Rhodopirellula bahusiensis: one gene and its partner. The main gene of each other region encodes a partner of the protein of the gene in region 2 in a complex. Links are inferred from orthologs where the notes say so. Each region holds a gene or a part of one and is shown on either strand. Other genes may lie near its edges.

Evidence for each region. Proteins that work in one complex are often made in the same cells at the same time.
Region 1: the proteins of fliM (region 2) and fliG are in contact, whole or in part, in a crystal structure (PDB 4QRM), measured with the Thermotoga maritima proteins. The link is inferred for Rhodopirellula bahusiensis from one-to-one orthologs. Residues at the interface, in WP_004081085.1 of Thermotoga maritima: Tyr124, Leu127, Asp128, Ile130, Met131, Gly132, Gly133, Pro134, Glu136, Pro139, Arg141, Thr144, Glu145, Ile146, Glu147, Ser149, Ile150, Lys153; in WP_004082903.1 of Thermotoga maritima: Phe122, Ser125, Glu126, His127, Pro128, Gln129, Thr130, Val133, Glu157, Arg161, Leu164, Leu165, Arg167, Ser169, Glu171, Val172, Glu175, Ile176, Asn179, Lys182.

What each region holds. Positions count from the first base shown.
Region 1 is NZ_NIZW01000006.1:292,514-297,302, forward strand. What follows is about bases 1,185-3,965. They hold fliG (flagellar motor switch protein FliG), read right to left. Parts: upstream 3,189-3,965; coding sequence 2,181-3,188; downstream 1,185-2,180. Other genes in these bases: CEE69_RS09005 (3-keto-disaccharide hydrolase), read left to right, coding at 1,185-1,834; CEE69_RS09020 (Na+/H+ antiporter NhaC family protein), read right to left, coding at 3,369-3,965. Outside these bases: CEE69_RS09000 (PA14 domain-containing protein), read left to right, coding at 1-1,050; more of CEE69_RS09005, read left to right, coding at 1,136-1,184; more of CEE69_RS09020, read right to left, coding at 3,966-4,789. UniProt on the Bacillus subtilis protein: One of the proteins that forms a switch complex that is proposed to be located at the base of the basal body.
Region 2 is NZ_NIZW01000004.1:265,973-270,939, forward strand. What follows is about bases 615-3,573. They hold fliM (flagellar motor switch protein FliM), read left to right. Parts: upstream 615-1,424; coding sequence 1,425-2,723; downstream 2,724-3,573. Other genes in these bases: CEE69_RS07580 (glutamate-5-semialdehyde dehydrogenase), read left to right, coding at 615-1,417; CEE69_RS07595 (hypothetical protein), read left to right, coding at 3,407-3,573. In the rest of the region: more of CEE69_RS07580, read left to right, coding at 113-614; more of CEE69_RS07595, read left to right, coding at 3,574-4,651; CEE69_RS07600 (S1C family serine protease), read left to right, coding at 4,723-4,967. UniProt on the Bacillus subtilis protein: One of the proteins that forms a switch complex that is proposed to be located at the base of the basal body.

The DNA.
Region 1 (4,789 bases), on a different replicon or contig from region 2:
AAAAAGACGTACCTGGACATGCCCAACGCTCTGATCGCGACGAACTACAACCTGCTCGCACGTGACGATTTCTTGCGGTTCGATGCGGCCAGCAATCGCGGAAACTCAGGCGGTCCACTCGTGAACATGGAAGGCAAGATCATTGGCATCGTTTCTCGCGTGAACCCGGAAGAGCAGAACGCCGGATTTGCGATTCCAATCGATCGTGTTCGCAAATTGCTTGGTCGAATTGTTGAACCGGAACTGCGACACGATCGATGGGTTGGCATCTCACTCAATCCGCTTGCCGAGGCAGCCGTTGTCGCCACGGTCGAAGAAGGTTCACCAGCTGCAACAGCGGGGGTACTTGCCGGTGATGTGATTGAGATGGTGGCAGGTAGCCGTGTTCGCAATGCGGCTCAATACACGCTGGTGTTGGATCAAGTGCTCAGAGAATCGGAAGAGGTTGAGTTGCTGGCGAGCAGACGCGGATCAGCGATCCCGGTTTCGCTGCAGACCGTTGCGGTGCCTCGGCTGCAAGGCATCGAGCTGGATGAGCATGAACCTGGTCTGGACTATCGAATGTACCTGGGCAAGTTCAAAAAGTTGCCCGAGTTTGAAGAGATGGAAGTTGCAAGATCAGGGCAAGTGGATTCGCTGAACTTAGAGGAGATCCAGGCTGATCAGCGAGACGATTTTGCGTTGAGGATCGACGCGATGTTCCGCGTGCCGGAGGAAGGTTTGTATCGATTCCAAATCACATCCGACGATGGGAGTCGGGTTTTCCTGCATGACAAACTTTTCTTGGATCACGATGGCAACCATCCCCCCATGACGGTCAGCCGATTGGTTCGAGCCGGCGCCGGTTTGCATCCGATCCGCATCGAGTATTTCGAAGGTGGAGGCGCACAAACGTTGACGGTGGGGCTGACACGCCTAGACGTTTCAAAAGACGTCGACGGCGATGACACGGATCCCGAAACGGAACGAACTCCAGTCGAAATGCAGTTCTTTCGCGTGCCGGCCTCAGACCCTGAGTCGAAACCCACATCGGGAGCTCCGAGCGAGTAAAATCTTCGCCTGCTGCTTTGGTTGGCAGCGCGGCGGTTGTTCCAGCCTGTTTCCCCCACCTCACTTTCCTACCTGCGAATTGCTGATGAAAACGTATTTCTTTGCTGCTGTCACACTGTGTGTTTCGACACTTCTTGCCCATTCACCCGCCGCAATGGCGGAGGACGCCGCCAAGACCGGAAAGTGGGAAACACTTTTCGACGGCAGCAACTTGGATGCTTGGCGCGAATACAACCGCGAATCGGTGACGACCGGTTGGAAGATTGATGGCGATGCGTTGACGTGCATCTCACGCAAAGATCAAGGCGAAGGTGCTCGCGGCGAAAACTTGATTACAAAAGAAAAGTATGCAGCGTTTGAGCTGGAACTCGATTTCAAAGTCACCCCCGCAGCGAACAGCGGTGTGATGTTCCATGTCGTCGAAACAAAGAAGCCGCCTTACTACACCGGACCTGAGATTCAGATCCAGGATCACAAGGGCGGCCACGATCCACAAAAATGTGGATGGTTGTATCAGCTGTATCCCGCGGAAACGGATTCAACCAAACCCGCCGGCGAGTGGAATCACTTGCGAGTGCTGATCACACCTGCGAAGTGCCAGATTGAAGTCAACGGTGTTCTCTACAGTGAGTTCGTCAAAGGCAGCGATGATTGGAACGAACGTGTTGCCAAGTCAAAGTTTGGCAAGTGGGAAGGCTTTGGCGAACCCACAAACGGTCACATTTGCTTGCAAGATCACAACGACGAAGTTTCGTATCGCAACATTCGCGTTCGGCGTCTGTAGGTCGTAACTGACAGCGAGCGGATGGCTTCCCCTAATGTGAAACGATCCGCGTGAAACACGCTGGGGCAAAGGGAAGGGCCATGGTGAAGCCCTCCCTGCCTCACCATGGCCCTATCATTGCTGGAACGATTTGGCACCGATCGTTCCACCCTCCCAATCCATGGTACAAGGAGTATCGGACCGCACCGGTCAAATGCTTCAATCGATTTGGTGAGGTGAACCCGTTTTTTCTGGCGGGGCGCATCTTCCTTTGGCAAAGCAACCGTTTTTGTATCTTTTCGATGCGGTTTGCCGCGAAGGAAGGCTCGGTTCTAAACGAGTCTTCCGGTTGCAAGAACAGGTGACGTCAGGTGACGTACTCTTCTTCGGCTTCGCCGGTTGGGCGTGAGATTTCGCCGGTGTCCTCGAGATGCCGGACGATGTCGACAATTTTTTGCTGGACAGCTTCGACTTCGCTGATGCGAACACTGCCCAAGTACCCCATTTCTTCCTGCAAATTCTCGGCCGCTCGCGAACTCATGTTTCGCAGCACTTTCTGTTGCAGCCCCTCGCTGGCGCCCTTCAGCGCCATCGCCCACTGAGCCGTTTCGACATTCTTCAGCAACGCTTGGATATCGCGATCACCAAGTTTGGAAATATCCTCAAAGACGAACATCAATCGTCGAATGTCTTCGGATAGCTCGGGATCTTCGCGACCCAGTGATTCCATGATGGTTCTCTCGATGGCACGTTCGACCACGTTGAGGATCTCCGCGACGCTTTCGACGCCACCGGTGTTGCTGTGTTGTTGGTTGACCATGTTGCTGAGGCGAAGTTCTAGGCCACGTTCAAGTTCGGAAACCGCCGCAGGGCTGGTTCGCCCGATCGACGCGATGCGCCGGATGACTTCCAGCTGTTTCACGGGATCGAGTCCGGCCAGCACTTCCGCGGCGTAGGACGAGGGAACGTGCGAAAGCAGCAGAGCAATCGTTTGCGGGTGTTCTTCCCCGATGAATTGCAGCAGAGTTTGCGTGTCGACCTTTTTGACAAAGCCGAACGGCATCGCATCGATGGTTTGTTGCAGGTTGCCGATCAGTTCTCCGGCATCCCGCCCCAACGCTTCTTTGATCAGTTCCTTGGCTCGTTCCAGGCCACCTGGGCTGGCGTAGATCGAGCTCGCTTTGCTGGTCAGGAACTCAGCGATCACGACTTCTTGTTCGTCGCCACCGACCGAGTCGATCTGCGCGATTTTGATGCTGATCGTTTCGATCAATCGCGGCGGAAGTTGACCGAGGACCTTTGCCGCGACCTTCGTGGGAAGGCTCATCAGCAAGATTGCCGCTTTCGTCAATCCGCGATCGTCAGCGATACTCATGGTCGACGAACTATTCACTTCGTTGAGAAACCTGCCATGCAAATGAGAGGAAGCACCGCATGAGTGAGCACTTCACGTATCTTTCATCGGCAATCCAAAGGGCAGGCTCAACCGAACGCCGAAGAGGGAGGCGTCGTGCCGAATTAGGATCGGGATATCTGGCAGAACCAGCAAACTCGGCTAGGGTGCTGCGGTTTGGGGAGGTTTGCCGAGCACGCGAACGATCAACCAGAGCACCGTCGCGGAGATCAGCAGACTGATCCAAGGCGAGATGCCCCAGGATGCAGGCAGTGTCCCAAAAAGAATACACGTGACGCCGACCACCAACGCGTAAGGCATTTGTGTTCGCACGTGCAGCACGTGATTGCAATCACAAGCTCGGCTGGACAACACCGTCGTATCGGATAGCGGGGAGCAATGATCACCGAAGATCGCCCCGGCGAGCACGCTGCTGAACGTGGCGAGGCAGATCGGCGACATCGCGAGAGACGCATTCGCTGCCGTTGACAAGCCCGACGAGGAAACAGCGTCCGCTGTACCCAGAAGAGCTTGTTGCAGATTGATTGATAGCGCAACGGCCAGCGGGGTCAGAATCGCCATGGTGCCCCAACTGGTTCCGGTGGCGAATGCAATGAAGGCGGCCAACAGAAACACGCAGGTGGGAAGCCATTCGACGGGGAGACGTTCATCCAGAATCGACGCGAGATAGCCTCCCGTGTCGAGTTGGTCCGCCCCGGTCAGCGACGACAGTCCCCATGCCAACCAAAGCACCGCCATCGCTGGCAACATTTGCAGCATGCCTTGCAATGATCCCATGACAACCAACTCCCACGACACTTTGCTCAGAAGCATGGCGAGCGTCCCAGCGACGAACAGCCCCGCCCCACCGCCAACGACAAGTGCTAGATAAGAATTTCCATTCCCGATGACGTGCCCAAAGGTTTGCCAGGTCGACATCTCGCCTTCCATCGGTTCCTGCAGTCCCGTCCAGACCAGAACACCGCTGATCACAATCAAGCACACGACAATCGGCATGACCGAGGCAAGCGTATCTCGCCACGATGTGGATGACGAAGAAAGATGATGATTGATTGGCTGTCTCGCCGCGGCGTTTTCTTCCGCCCACATTGGCCCGAAGTCTCGTCCCGATCGAGCGATGACAAAGACAAACCACAATGCCAACAGCGGGTAGAAACGATAGGGAAGGCTATGCAAGAAGACTGAAAAGGTCATGTTCGTCGCTTCGATTCCGGCGTCAATGAGGCCGGTCTGCAAGTAGCTGAGTTCGGTTGCGACCCAGGTGCTCACAAGCGTCAGCCCCGCGACGGGAGCGGCCGTGGAATCAACCAGATAGGCCAGCTTGGCTCTCGAGATCCCGTACCGCTGCGCCGTGGTTCGCATCGTTCCGCCGACCAGCAGTGTGTTGGCGTAGTCGTCAAAGAAGATCAACAATCCAGTGAAGCCGATCAGTGTTTGCCCACCGCGGCGAGTGGACACGCGACGAGTCCATCCGGAAATCATCCGGGCCATGCTGCCAGCGGACTCCAGCACGCCCACCATTCCGCCCAAAAGCAATGTGAAGGCGAGGACGTGAAGGTGAT
Region 2 (4,967 bases):
AACGAGCCAATGCCAGACAATGTGTACGACCGGCTGAGATTGGGATTTTCCCGACCTCAGCCGGTTTTCGTATCACGATTCCATTGATTGCCACCTGAACCCATAGGTTCCCATGTCGACCGCTTCCACGACCGACACCCAAACCGACGCTCTCCAGTCCGACGACCTCGCCGCACAATGCGTCGACATCGCCCGTCGTGCAAAAGCCGCTTCTCGTTTGCTCGGGACCCTGGACACAAACATCAAGGACCAATGGCTCACTGAATCCGCGGACGCATTGATCGAAGCAGCTGACGCGATTGTTGCGGCCAATCAATTGGACCTCGAAAATGCGCCGAAATATGGACTGACCGACGCGGGAATCGATCGTCTACGCCTGGATGAGGACCGAATCGCCGGAATCGCCACCGGTCTTCGTGAAATCGCAGGGCTCAACGATCCAATCGGCGAAGTCCTGGATGGCTTTGCTCGGCCGGGCGGGATGCGTATCGAAAAGCGTCGCGTGCCCCTGGGCGTCGTTTTCTTCATCTACGAAAGTCGTCCCAATGTGACTGCCGATGCGGCTGGGATCTGCGTCAAAAGCGGAAATGCGGTGATTCTTCGCGGTGGAAAAGAAGCTGCACACAGCAGCCGCGCGATCATGGATGTCTTGCACGAAGTCGGCCGTCGCGTCGGTATTCCTGATGACGCGGTTCAGCTAGTTGGAACGACCGATCGCGCCGCGGTGGGCCATTTCCTCCAACAGGCCGACAACATCGACGTCACGATTCCTCGAGGCGGAGAAAACCTGATCCGTCGCGTCGCCGCCGAAGCCACCATGCCGGTCATCAAGCATTACGACGGCAATTGCCACGTCTACGTCGATGAGTCCGCGGACATCGAGATGGCGGTCGACATCATCGAAAACGCGAAATGCCAGCGAATGGGTGTCTGCAACGCTTGCGAATCGCTGCTGATTCACCAATCCATCGCCGCGGAAGCTCTTCCTGCGATCGCGAAACGCTTGGCCAGTCGCGGTGTTGAGATGCGGGTCGATGAGAGAGCCGCTTCCCACGTGACCGGCGGTATCCCTGCGACGGAAGCCGATTTCGGTGCCGAATTCCTGGGTCCGCAAATCAGCATCGCTGTCGTGGATTCGCTGGATGCCGCTGGCGACCATATCAATCACTATGGATCGGGGCACACCGACGCGATTGTCACCAACAACCTGGCTGCGGCCGAGCGGTTCACCGCTTTGGTGGACAGTTCTGCGGTGATGGTCAACGCCAGCACTCGCTTCAACGACGGCGGAATGTTCGGTTTGGGTGCTGAAATCGGAATTTCCACCGATAAGTTTCACGCAAGAGGGCCATGCGGGTTGCGGGAACTGACCAGCTACAAGTACATCGTACGTGGGAACGGTCACATAAGAGGCTGAGGACACGATGTCCAACGAATCACTGAGTCAAAACCAAGTCGAAAATCTTCTGAAGGCCATGGAAACGGCCGATTTGGACGAGGAAGGTACCGACGCACCCACTGGAAACAAAGACTCGGCTGATTCCACGCGCACGACCGAAGCCAACAAAGACGCGGCAGTTGGCTCCTCCGCCCCCGCTATTGGGGCAGCCCATCCGTCGGACTCCAAGCCCTACTCGCCCGGTGTGCCCTCCGGCGCCAGAGTCACCGCCTACGACTTCAAACGCCCCGAACGCGTTGGCAAAGACCAAATGCGGGCGATGCATTCGTTGCACGAGTCGATCGCTCGGAATTTTGGTGCGTCGATCTCCGGCCTGCTCCGGACGATGATCGAGGTCAAACTACTGAGCGTTGACCAACTCACTTACAGCGAATTCGTCTTCAGCCTCGACAATCCCAGCTGTTTCAACATCATCCGACCGATGCCTTTGGAAGGTCACTGGGTGCTCGACATCGCACCCGGACTGGCTTACGCGATCATCGATCGAATGCTCGGAGGCGACCCCGTCCCGGGCGAAACGATCCGCCGGCCGCTCACCGAAATCGAAACACGATTGATGTGCCGCGTCGTGGAACTGTTCCTGGAACAAATCGTTCCGGCTTGGGAAAATGTGATTCAGCTGGAACCGACAATCCACACCACCGAGAGCAACCCGCAGCTCGCCCAAATTGTGCCTCCCAATGAAGTGGCAATCTTGGTGGGATTCGAGGTCCTGCTCGGCAAAAACCGGGGGATGATGAATCTGTGCATCCCCTTCAATTCGATTGAAAAATACAACGCGAAACTCTCTCGCAATGGTTGGGTTGGCTACGGAAAAGCCAACCCGACACCCAAATCGCGACGAAAGATCGCTGACAGCATTGACGCCGCCCCCGTGGACGTCGTCGTGACGTTGGCCCGGTCGAAAATCAAAACCAGCGATTTGCTGGATCTCAGCGTTGGTGACATCATTACCACCGAGCAAGCGGCGAGCTCCGCCTTGGAATTGTCCGTTCAGGACGTCCCGAAATTCGCAGCGGTTGCTGGTGCCTACAAAGGCAAAAAGGCGGTTCAGGTCCAAACGACCATTGAACAAAAACCGAGCGACGCGGAAGAAGCAGACCCAGAAGAACAATTGGAGAACGACTCCCAAAACTCAGCGGAACCAGAATCCGCTCCCGCTGAGGTGGAGAACGTCTTGAACTCGGCCCAGGCCAAGAATCAAGCACCACCGCCTAAGCCGATCCCGAAAGCCGAGCCCAAAAAGCCAGCCTCAGCTCAGTAGCTCACCGCCGCCATCTGACGGCGGGCAATCTGCGGCATGACCGCCCGCCTTGCCGGTGAAATCACGCAGACAACAACCGGTTCAATTTTGGCCGGATTGCGACACAATCGACGGCGACGTCAATCCGCTCTTCTGCGCGGCAGACTCCGCTCGCTGGAGAGCCGCTTCGACACGGTCGAGCAGCTCGTCTGAAGATTCGCGTGGTTGAGCCGTGTCGCTCATGCATGCGGTGAACTCAGAACCACAGTGCTGACATGCGACGGTACATCCAAGTAACGATGCGCGAATGTCGATTCGCCGCCCGCAGGTTGGGCAAGATTGATTGAATCGAATGGACATGTTTAACCTTTTGACTTCCAGCCACTCGGCTGGCTAAATCCGTTTGACAGGAGGAATACTATCCACAAACCCTCTACAACGCAAACTCATTTCACGCAAGCTTCACATCTACGCTCAAGTTGAAACCGTATTAGCGCCGCGATATGGATCAGGCAAGGATCTAAATTGACCAAGATCCAGTGAAGACCAATGGCCTAATTCGCCTCGAAACAGTGGACAAAGAAACACCGCCTCAACGCAAAAGCAATGGTTTCCCCTGCTTCCCAGCCTGGAAGACGGTTATCCTGTAAGGGACCTCACAGCGACGCTTCGACGAATGGATTTTTACGCTCAAGCCGGTTCCTATGACACGCTCGATCCGCAGCCAGATCCCCTCCATCGCCCTTTTCGCAACTCTTGTTGTTGTCTTTTCAGGAATGGAATGTCCCGGCCAGGACACCTCCGACAACAGCGAATTGGGACCCAAAATCCAGTTCGAAACCATCGACGGTGACGCACAATCAGGACAGCTAAGCAACCTGACGGGTTCGTCTCTCAGCGTGATTTTGGCCGATGGGCAGTCCAAACAGTGGGAATTGACCGAGATCGCACGCATCCAATTCGAAGGATCTCAGCAAACCAGCCCACCGACTCGCGTCATCCTTCGCGGGGGCTCAGAAGTGGCTTCCGCCGCGACTTCCATGGAAGGCGAAAATTTGCTGGTTCGCTCTTTGGGCCAACCTCCCCTCACGGTGTCCATCCGCTCCGTTCAATCCATTCGATTCCGAGCCCCGTCGTCAGCGACTGACGCTGACTGGCTCGCTCTGGTGGAAGAACCTCAGCGTCGCGACCGCTTGGTCATCCGCCGGGAAGGCAACGCCCTGGATCCGATCGAAGGCACGATCCTTGAGATCAAGCGAGATTTCGTTTCCTTCGACCTCAGTGGCAACATCGTCGATGCTCCATTGCAAAAGCTTGAAGGCGTGATCTTCTCGACCACCGGCGATCGCCCAACAGAGAAACTGATTCAAATTAAAGACCAACGTGGATCACGGTGGATGGCGGAGCAAGCGAATTGGAATCCAACCGATCGCTCGCTAGAGCTGGATCTGGGCGACGACATCACACATTCCATTCCTGTGTCGCAGCTATTGGAAATCCAGTTCTCCGGGGGAATCCTTTATCTTGTCGACGCGGAAGTTGCCCAGCAGCACCAACCGGATGCCCTCAGCACGCTTGTCGGCGATGACTTGGCATCGACTTGGTTTGCAACGGAATCAAATGGCAAAAACCTCACGACCATGCTGTCGTCCGATCACGTTGTTCGTGTTCCCGATGGTTATCAAAAGCTAGTTGCCGCTGTCCGTATGTCATCCGATGTGGACCAGTTCACTCCATTGAAGCTGTCGGTGTTGATGGATAATCGCGTCGTCTGGACACTCGACATCGAAGACCGCAAACCGCACGGGCTGATTCTGCCACTCGAAGACGCGCGGCGTCTTACGCTTCGCACCTCCCTAACGGGTGAAGATGCATCCAAACCCAAACGGTCAATCGACCAAGCCTTGGGACATCGAGTCGAGTGGCTGGGTGCCCGCTTGCTAAAATAGTTCGCGTGCCGCTTCGGCGTGCTTGAATGCCTTCTGCACTGACGACTTCACACAGACAAAAACGATTCGCCATGCCATCTCGATGTCTCGGTTCTGCCTTGGTGCGAATCGGTTGCTTGACGTTTGCTCTCCTTGCATCGGTTGCGTGGTTGACCACCCAAGTTGATGCAGAAGAGTCATCACTCTTGCCCGACGAACAACGTTGGATCGAAGAATTCGAATCCGCTCGAATCGCTGGCATTGCCAAAGCCATGCCTTCGACGGTCATGGTGTTCGTTCCCGGTGGTGGAGGCGGCGGAAGCGGTGTCCTGATCAG